3 regions of the Pseudarthrobacter sp. SSS035 genome follow, and region 1 is predicted to be linked to each of the others. Evidence: predicted binding sites of a transcription regulator. Region 1 holds the regulator's gene; each other region holds the start of a gene.

Region 1 (3,276 bases):
GCACGCCCTGGTACTCGGAACGGCCCTGGCCGCCGTGGTCGTCCCGGTGCTCGCGTGCGTTTTGTGCCACGGTTTTCTTCCTTCGAAAGTGCAATGGTGCTGGGTTGGAGAATGCCGGACTGAAGCAACTGCAGCCTCCGCAGTACCAAGAATACTGGTTCAGCCACCAAATGCTGCCGCCAGGAGCCGGATCCGGTGTCAGGGCACCGTCAGGAAGTCGATGACTTCCTCCACTCTCCCGAGCAGTGATGCTTCCAGGTCCGCGTAGCTGCGGACAGCGCCCAGCAGCTTTTGCCAGCCAAGCCCGATGTCTTCCTTGGTGGAGTGCGGCCAGCCGAACGCCGCCAGGATTCCGGTCTTCCAGTCCTGCCCGCGGGGCACTACCGGCCACTGTTCGATGCCCAGCACAGCGGGCCGGATGGCCTGCCACACGTCAACGTAAGGGTGCCCGACGATCAGGACATTCCCGGCCGCGCCGGGGGAGGCCATCACGGCAGCCGCGATGCGCGACTCCTTCGAGTCCGGCACCAGGTGGTCCACCAGGACTCCCAGCCGGCGGCCCGGACCGGGACCGAAAGCGGCCACCGCCCCCGCCAGGTCATCAATGCCATGCAAAGGCTCGACGACGATGCCTTCCACGCGGAGATCGTCACCCCAGACTTTTTCCACGAGTTCGGCGTCGTGTTTACCCTCCACCCAGATTCTGCTCGCCTTGGCCACCTGGGCACGCTGGCCAACCACGCGGACTGAGCCGGACGCGGTACGGCCGGCGACGATGGGGGCGGCCTGCCTGGGCGCCGGCGGAACGAGCCGGATGGGCTGCCCCTCCAGGAGGAACCCGAAGCCCAGCCGGAAGGACCGGGACTTGCCGCGCCGGTCTTCAAGGGCCACCACATGCATGCCACCGGACTTCTCCACCCGGGTCACCGCCCCCACCCAGCCTGACTGGGCGTCTTCGAGCACCATGCCACGTTCCACGGGGACCTCAGGGAGTTCGCTTCGCACGGGCGCGGTGATCTCCTGCGGACCCCAGTTCTGGTACTGCATGGATTGATTCCGCCTTGCCGCTAGATCCTGGCCCGGAATTTCGCCCGGAGCGGTACCAATGCTAACAACGGGGTGACTCATATTAGACTGTTAGCACTTAGGCATGTCGAGTGCTAACCCTGTAGTGACCACGGATGGAGGTGGAGTATGAGCGAGCCGCGCAAACTCGAAGTACTGCGCGCCATCGTGGAGGACTATGTGCACTCCCGCGAGCCAGTAGGTTCAAAAGCGCTCGTGGAACGCCACCACCTCGGCGTGTCCAGTGCCACCATCCGCAACGACATGGCGGCCCTGGAAGACGACGGCCTGATCACGGCCCCGCACACCAGCGCCGGACGGATCCCCACAGACAAAGGCTATCGGCTGTTTGTGGACCAGATTTCAGCGGTAAAGCCGCTTTCCCATGCGGAACGGCGTGCAATCCAATCGCTGCTGGAGGGCGCAGACGATCTGGACGATGTCCTGGACAGGACCGTCAGGATGCTGTCGCAGCTGACCAACCAGGTCGCCGTGGTGCAGTATCCGCATCTGAGCCGCGCCACCATCCGCCACATCGAATTCGTCCTGCTCGCGCCCCGGCAGGTCCTGGTGGTCCTCATCGCCACCACCGGCAAGGTCGAACAGCGCGTGATCGACGTCGGCCAGGACCTCGGCGACGACGCCATCGCCGCGTTGCGGACACACTTCCTCGGATCACTCGCGGGCATCTCGCTGAGCCGGCTGACCCCCTCGCTGCCGGGAGTCGTTTCGTCCGTCAGCCCGGGCCAGCGCGCGGCGGCCCAGGCCTTGGCCCACGGGCTGGAAACGCTCGCCCACAGCAGCCGCGAGGAACGCATGGTCATGGCCGGAACGGCGAACCTCGCCCGCTCCAATGTGGATTTTCCGCTCAGTATCGGACCGGTCCTGGAAGCGCTTGAGGAGCAGGTTGTCCTGCTGCGCCTCCTGAGCGACATGGCGCAGGATCCGAGGGGCGTGGCAGTCAGCATCGGGCGTGAAAACCCGTACGACGGACTCGCGGAAGCCTCCGTGGTGGCCACGGGCTACGGACCAGACAGCACTGCCAAGATCGGTGTGCTCGGACCCACCCGGATGGACTATCCCACCACCATGGCCGCCGTCAGGGCAGTAGCCCGTTACCTTTCAAGAATTCTGGGTCCGTAACAGCACCTCGGTCCAGGCACGAAGAGCAGTGCCGGCAGCCCGGCTGCCGGCAGTACAACAAGGAAGAGATACGAACTTTGAGCAGCCACTACGACGTCCTCGGAGTCTCGCCGGAAGCCACCGGGGAAGAGATCAAGAAGGCCTACCGCAAGCTGGCCCGCACTCTTCACCCGGACGTGAACCCCGGGGACGATGCATCGGACCGCTTCAAGGCCGTGACCCATGCCTACGAGGTACTTTCGGACCCGCAGAAGCGCCGGATCTATGACACCACCGGCAACGAGAACGGCACCGACAACGGGTTCGGCGGCGGCGGATACTCCGGCCAGGGCTTCGCGTTCCAGGACATTTTCGACACGTTCTTCGGGGCAGGCGGCACCTCCGGCCCCGCTTCCCGGGTCCGCCGCGGCCAGGACGCGCTGATCAGTGTACGGATCGAACTCCGCGATGCCGTGTTCGGCGTCAACCGGAAACTCGAAGTGGACACAGCCGTCACCTGCCCCACCTGCAACGGGTCATGCTGCCGCGAAGGCAGCCACCCTGTGCGCTGCGATATCTGCGGCGGCAGCGGCCAGGTCCAGCGCGCGGTTCGCTCCATCCTGGGCCAGGTCATGACGGCGGCCCCGTGTGGCAGTTGCGAAGGCTTCGGGACGGTCATCAAGGACCCCTGCAACGAATGCAGCGGCCAAGGCCGCATCCGCAGCCGGCGGTCGCTCACCATCAAGGTGCCGGCCGGTGTTGCCACGGGCACCCGGATCCAGCTCTCCGGGCAGGGCGAAGCAGGCCCGGCCGGCGGACCGTCCGGGGACCTGTACGTGGAACTCCGGGTCAACAACGACGCCACCTACGCACGCGACGGTGACGACCTGCACGCAACGCTGCACATCCCGATGACTGCCGCCGCCCTGGGCACCGAGCTGTCACTGGAAACCTTTGACGGGCTGCAGGAAATCGACGTCAAGGCAGGGACGCAGTCAGGGGAGATCATCACGCTCCGTGGACTCGGCGTGACGCACCTGCGCGGTTACGGCCGCGGGGACCTGATGGTCCATCTGCAGGTGGACACGC
Region 2 (3,276 bases), 770 kb from region 1:
CCAGCGCGCGGCGGACGATGCCCACAGCAGCGGCGGCGTCGCCTTCGAGTGCCTTGACTGCAGGGTCCTCGTCGAGGGCCTTCAGTGCGTGGATCAGTGCGGAACCGCCACCGGCCACGATGCCTTCTTCGAGGGCGGCGCGGGTGGAGGACACTGCATCTTCGATGCGGTGCTTCTTTTCCTTCAGCTCAACTTCGGTGGCTGCGCCGACCTTGATTACACCGATGCCGCCGGCCAGCTTGGCCAGGCGCTCCTGGAGCTTTTCCTTGTCCCAGTCGGAGTCGGTGCGGGTCAGCTCGGCGCGCAGCTGGGAAACCCGGGCTGCGACGTCTTCTGCGGAACCGGCGCCGTCAACGATGGTGGTGTTGTCCTTGGTGACCGTGATGCGGCGGGCGGTACCCAGCACCTCAAGGCCAACCGAATCCAGGCTGAGGCCCAGTTCCGCGGAGATGACCTGCGCACCGGTGAGGGTGGCGATGTCCTGCAGCATGGCCTTGCGGCGGTCGCCGAAGCCCGGAGCCTTGACGGCAACAACGTTCAGCGTGCCGCGGATGCGGTTGACGATCAGCGTGGACAGGGCCTCGCCCTCAACGTCTTCGGCAATGATGAAGAGCGGCTTGGAGCTCGCCAGCGCCTTCTCCAGCAGGGGCAGGAAGTCCTGCACGGAGGAGATCTTGCCCTGGTTGATCAGGATAAGGGCGTCTTCGAGGACGGCTTCCTGGCGTTCGGAGTCGGTCACGAAGTACGGGGACAGGTAGCCCTTGTCGAACTGCATGCCTTCGGTGAGGACCAGCTCGGTCTGCGTGGTGGAGGACTCCTCGATGGTGATCACACCATCCTTGCCGACCTTGCCGAATGCCTCGGCGAGGAGCTCGCCGATTTCGTCGCTCTGGGCCGAGATTGCTGCCACGCTGGCAACCTGCGTGCCTTCAACCGGGCGTGCGTTCTCGAGCAGGCGGGCTGCAATGGCTTCTACGGAGACCTCGATGCCACGCTTGATCTGGCCCGGAGCGGCGCCCGCCGCAACGTTGCGGAGGCCTTCCTTGACCAGGGCCTGGGCGAGCACGGTGGCCGTGGTGGTGCCGTCGCCGGCAACATCGTTGGTCTTCGTGGCTACTTCCTTGGCCAGCTGCGCGCCAAGGTTTTCATACGGGTCATCAAGCTCAATTTCGCGGGCGATCGTGACGCCGTCATTGGTGATGGTGGGTGCCCCCCACTTTTTGTCGAGGACAACGTTGCGGCCGCGGGGGCCGAGCGTCACCTTGACAGTGTTGGCGAGCTTATCGATGCCGGCTTCAAGCGACCGGCGTGCAGCGTCGTTAAACGCAAGCTGCTTTGCCATGGTTTTGTCCTTTCAAAGACAGAACCCCGTGCTGTTGTTCAGTCAGGGACGGAACAGCAGCACGGGGATCCAAAGAGTTACTTTACGACGATCGCCAGAACGTCGCGGGCGGAAAGCACGAGGTACTCGGTGCCACCGGTCTTGACTTCAGTTCCGCCGTACTTGGAGTAGATAACAACGTCGCCAACGGCAACATCGATCGGAACGCGGTTGCCGTTGTCGTCAAAGCGGCCGGGGCCTACTGCAACAACTTCGCCTTCCTGCGGCTTCTCCTGTGCGGAGTCCGGGATAACCAGGCCGGAAGCCGTGGTCTGCTCGGCTTCGAGCGGGCGGACAACAATACGATCCTCAAGAGGCTTAATAGAGACCGACACTCGGACCTCTCCTTCTACGTCAGCAAATTCATGGACAGTTGAGCTGCTTCGCCGTGGCTGGCAAACCGTCGTCGCGGTGCCGGCAGCAGCCTGGCTGGCAGCTCTTCATGTGTTAGCACCCTCCTAGGGAGAGTGCTAATGATGACTCTATGTATTGGTTAGCACTCGGTCAAGGCGAGTGCCAGAATTATGTCGCCGGCGAACAGCTGTTACCGGCCGGTGAGGTCCTCGAGATCGACGTCCTCGTCGCCGTCGTCCCCTTCCTCAACGGTGCCCCGCCGCAGGTACAGCACCACGGCGCCGCCCACGGCAGCCAGCAGCGAGACCACCAGCAGGATGATGCCGCCTATGCGCGCCCCGGCGTAGAGGCTGCGGATCTCCTGTGCCTCGTCCGTGGCGTCCTGGATGTTCTTGCCGCCCACGGAATAGACGGTGGCGTTGAACGTGTCCAAGAAGAGGATGATTACCAGCAACGCGACGCAGACCACGGCCACTGCGGATCCTGCAATCAGTGCGGGACGGGCAAACTTCACCAGGTCCGGCTTTCTTGCTTGGGGTAGTCCGGACGGCTGGGTCCCTGCGCTGTCTTCCATGCCTTCAACCCTAGCGGGAACTGGCCGCCGGGCTACCTCCACTAGGCTTGAACCCATGGCTCAAGCACCGCAGGACCAGATCGCCCCACTGCTCACGAGCGAAGGCTGGGAGCTCCTGGCGTCCCTGGGCCCGTACCGCGAGGACAAGTCCTTTGAGCTCAACGCGGCTCTCCGCAAGGCCGGGCACTCCCCCGCACTGGTCTCCGCCGTCCTCACCCAGTCCCGGCTGCGCACTAAAGCCGAGCTGAAGTTCGGCGAGTTCGCCCGGAGCATGCTCTTCACGCAGGCCGGGCTGGAACAGGCCACGCGCCTCACCGTGGCCGCCCGGCATGCCGAGCGCTTTGCGCAAGCCGGCGTCCGCCACGTGGCCGACCTCGGCTGCGGCCTTGCGGCGGATTCCCTGGCCCTGGCATCGATGGACATCACGGTCACGGCCGTGGAAATGGACGAAACCACGGCCGCCTGCGCCACGGTCAACCTCATCCCCTTCCCCAACGCCACCGTAGTGCATTCGGACGCAACTACCGTCCCGTTGGACGGGGTCGACGGCGTCTGGCTGGATCCCGCACGACGGGTCACCTCCACCTCGGGTACCAAGCGGATCTGGGATCCTGAGGCGTTTTCGCCGCCGCTGTCCTTTGTCGAATCGCTCGCCGCCACCGGGCGCGCCGTTGGCGTCAAAATGGGCCCCGGCATGCCGCACGAGTCGGTTCCCGCCGGCTGCGAGGCGCAGTGGGTATCGGTGGGCGGCGACGTCACCGAGGTGGCCCTGTGGTTCAACTCCGTGCGCCGGCCGGGAATCCGCCGCGCGGCGCTGCTGCTCGGCCCGCAGGGTGCCGCCGAGCTGACCAGCGCTGAAGATTTCGACGGCGGTCCCGCCGCGCCGGTGGGTCCGGCAGAGGGCTACCTGTATGAGCCCGATGGCGCGGTGATCCGCGCCGGACTGGTGGCGGACGTCGCGCTTCAA
Region 3 (3,276 bases), 1.8 Mb from region 1:
GGGGTCGTTGATGCCGGCAGCCAGCAGGTCGACGTACTCGCCGGTTGCTGCGTTCAGGCCGTGGCCTGCAGGCAGGCCGCGGACCTTGTCGACAACAACGCCAGGCTCAAGGCCGGCGTTGAAGGCGATCTGCTTCAGCGGGGCGTCGATGGCAACGCGGACGATGTTCGCACCCGTTGCTTCGTCACCGGTCAGGTTCAGGTTCGCGAACGCCTTGGCGCCGGCCTGGATCAGCGCAACGCCGCCACCGGCGACGATGCCTTCTTCAACAGCAGCCTTCGCGTTGCGGACAGCGTCCTCAATGCGGTGCTTGCGTTCTTTGAGCTCAACCTCGGTTGCGGCACCGGCCTTGATGACTGCAACGCCGCCGGCCAGCTTGGCCAGGCGTTCCTGCAGCTTCTCGCGGTCGTAGTCCGAATCGGAGTTTTCGATCTCGGCACGGATCTGGGAAACGCGGCCAGCGATCTGGTCGGCGTCGCCGGCACCTTCAACGATGGTGGTCTCGTCCTTGGTAACAACAACCTTGCGGGCGCGTCCCAGGAGTTCCAGTCCGGCGGTCTCCAGCTTGAGTCCGACTTCCTCGGCGATGACCTGGCCACCGGTGAGTACAGCGATGTCGGCCAGCTGGGCCTTGCGGCGGTCGCCGAAGCCCGGAGCCTTGACGGCTACGGACTTGAAGGTGCCACGGATCTTGTTGACGATCAGGGTGGCCAGGGCCTCGCCCTCGATGTCCTCGGCAATGATCAGCAGCGGCTTGTTGGACTGCATGACCTTTTCCAGGACAGCAACCAGTTCCTTGACGTTGGAGATCTTGGAGTTGACGATCAGGATGTACGGGTCCTCAAGGACCGTTTCCTGGCGCTCGGTATCGGTAACGAAGTAAGCGGAGATGTAACCCTTGTCGAAGCGCATGCCTTCGGTGAGCTCGAGCTCCAGGCCGAAGGTGTTGGACTCCTCGACGGTGATGACGCCTTCTTTGCCCACCTTGTCCAGGGCTTCAGCGATCAGGGCGCCAATTTCGTCGTCACCGGCGGAGATGGAGGCAGTAGCCGCAATCTCTTCCTTGGTTTCGATTTCCTTGGCGGAGGCCAGCAGCTCAACCGTGACGGCCGCTACAGCCTTCTCGATACCGCGCTTGAGGGACAGCGGGTCAGCGCCGGCCGCGACGTTGCGCAGGCCTTCCTTGACCAGGGCCTGCGCCAGCACGGTAGCCGTGGTGGTGCCGTCGCCAGCGACGTCGTCCGTCTTCTTGGCAACTTCCTTGACCAGCTCGGCGCCGATCTTTTCGTAAGGGTCGTCCAGCTCGATCTCCTTGGCGATGGAAACACCATCGTTGGTGATCGTGGGGGCGCCCCACTTCTTTTCGAGGACGACGTTGCGTCCACGCGGGCCGAGGGTGACCTTGACGGCGTCGGCGAGGATGTTCAGGCCCCGCTCAAGACCGCGGCGTGCCTCTTCATCAAATGCAATGATCTTGGCCATAACGGCAGTAGTCCTTTCGGGACAGTCGTTAAGAATGAACCTCACTGGGGTGCCCGCGACGGACGATCCTTCACCGGCGGCCTCTGTATGCCGCGGCTGGGGATCTCACTCCAGCTAGGTATTTCTCTCGCTCCACGACCGCCGCCAAGCCCCGATGCCGGACAAACCGGACGTTGCTTTAGCAGTCGGTACGTAGGAGTGCTAACTCAATAATTAGCACTCCCTACGTGAGAGTGCAAGCGAAAGGTCCCGCAAATCGCCCTGTCAGGGCGGCCCGTTCGCCACCGGCGATCAGCCTGCGGCCCGGCCTGCCGCCTCACGGCCGCTGAGCACTGCCCTGTTGTCTGCGCCGTAGGTGAACACCATGTAGTTGGCCGTGGTGATGTCACCGTTGGAGTCGAAGGCAACCGGCCCGGATTCGCCGTCGTAATTAATGTCAGCCCCGGCCTTCAGGGCCGCGAGGCAGTCGGTGTAGGACAGGCACGGCTTGGTGGCCGGGCCCGAGGCCTGCGCGGCGGGCTGCCCGCCTGCTGTCCCGCCGGAGACGGCGATCAGGTTGGCGGCGATGGAGCGGCCGGCATCGTCGTAAGCCTTCGCCGCCGCCAGGACCGCCAGGTTCACGGCGTCGTAGGTCTCCGCGGCGAACGAAAGGTCTTTCAGGGCGGGGTTGACCGACACAAGACGGGCTTGGAAGTCCGCAGACGGCAACAGGCCCGGCACCACTGCACGGGCGCCTTCGAGCGCCTTGGATCCAAGTCCCGAACCGTACTGGGCGAAGGCGCCGTCGCTCAGGATGATGCTCTTGCCCGAAAGTCCCGCGTTATTGAGCTCTGCGATGGCGCCCTGGGCGTCGTCCCTGGCGATCAGCACGACAGCGTCAGGAGTGGCGGCCTTGGCAGCAGCTGCGGCGTTCCCGGCGTCGCCGGGCTTGAAGGCGGTGGTGGAGACAGTTTCCAGGCCGGCGTTCTTGGCGGCGCCGGTCACCGCGGCAGCTACGTCCTTTCCGTAGCTAGAGTCCTGGTGGACCACGGCCAGGCTCTTGGCGCCGCCGTCCTTGGCCAGTTTCACCAGCACCGAGGCCTGGGCAACGTCCGCCGCGGCCGTCCTGAAGTAATAGCCGCCGCTCTTGTAGCGGGACAGGCCGGCGGCGGAGTTGGCCGGCGAGACGAGCGGGACGCGGGCGGCCGAGAGGACGTCGATGGCGGCGGCGGCGTGACTCGAATCCGTGGGTCCAATGACCGCATCAACCTTGGCTGAGGCCAGATTCCTGGCCTGGGCGTCGGCGCCATCACCGGCGCCTACCACCAGATCTACAGGCCTGCCCTTGTGGCCCCCGGCCGCATTGATTTCCTTGATGGCCAGTTGGGCCGCAGCGAGCTGCGAGTCGTTGAGGAAGGCCTGCTTCCCCGCGCTGTCCTGGATCAGCCCGATCCGCAGCGTGCCGTCACCGGATGCTTCAGCGGATTCAACGCGGGCGTTGCCGCCTGCCCCGGCGCAGCCGGCCAGGGCCAGCAGGAGTGCCGCCCCTGTAGTTGTGCGGACGATTGTTGAGCGCAGGCTGCGGGAGATCACTGAGCGGGCCGGACGTTTTCTGCCTGCGGGCCTTTCTCGCCTTCGCCGACTTCAAGCTCGACGCGCTGGCCTTCATCCAGGGCCCGGTAACCTTCGCCCTCAATGGCCGACCAGTGCACAAAGACATCGTCCCCGGAGCCGTCCACCGTAATAAAGCCGTAGCCCTTTTCGGCGTTGAACCACTTAACCGTTCCCAATGCCATGATGTCTGCTCTTTTCCGT

What was found. Region 1 encodes HrcA, which represses chaperone genes, less so after heat shock. Its sites were predicted from a motif close to TTNGCACTCGNNNNNNNCGAGTGCNAA; they were not measured.
Region 2: a site for HrcA is predicted at 1,875-1,901, ahead of groES (co-chaperone GroES). Genes of this name have one in related genera too.
Region 3: a site for HrcA is predicted at 1,661-1,687, ahead of groL (chaperonin GroEL). Genes of this name have one in related genera too.

The regions. Positions count from the first base shown of each region.
Region 1 is NZ_CP096882.1:4,196,982-4,200,257, forward strand. Features, by position in the region: gene MUN23_RS19455 (DUF4870 domain-containing protein) at 1-70, opposite strand, end outside; gene MUN23_RS19460 (DUF3097 domain-containing protein) at 199-1,047, opposite strand; gene hrcA (heat-inducible transcriptional repressor HrcA) at 1,195-2,208, shown strand; gene dnaJ (molecular chaperone DnaJ) at 2,286-3,276, shown strand, end outside.
Region 2 is NZ_CP096882.1:3,431,859-3,435,134, reverse strand. Features, by position in the region: gene groL (chaperonin GroEL) at 1-1,342, opposite strand, end outside; gene groES (co-chaperone GroES) at 1,420-1,716, opposite strand; gene MUN23_RS15905 (hypothetical protein) at 1,926-2,309, opposite strand; gene MUN23_RS15900 (class I SAM-dependent methyltransferase) at 2,365-3,276, shown strand, end outside.
Region 3 is NZ_CP096882.1:960,743-964,018, forward strand. Features, by position in the region: gene groL (chaperonin GroEL) at 1-1,482, opposite strand, end outside; gene MUN23_RS04395 (ABC transporter substrate-binding protein) at 1,774-3,054, opposite strand; gene MUN23_RS04400 (cold-shock protein) at 3,051-3,257, opposite strand.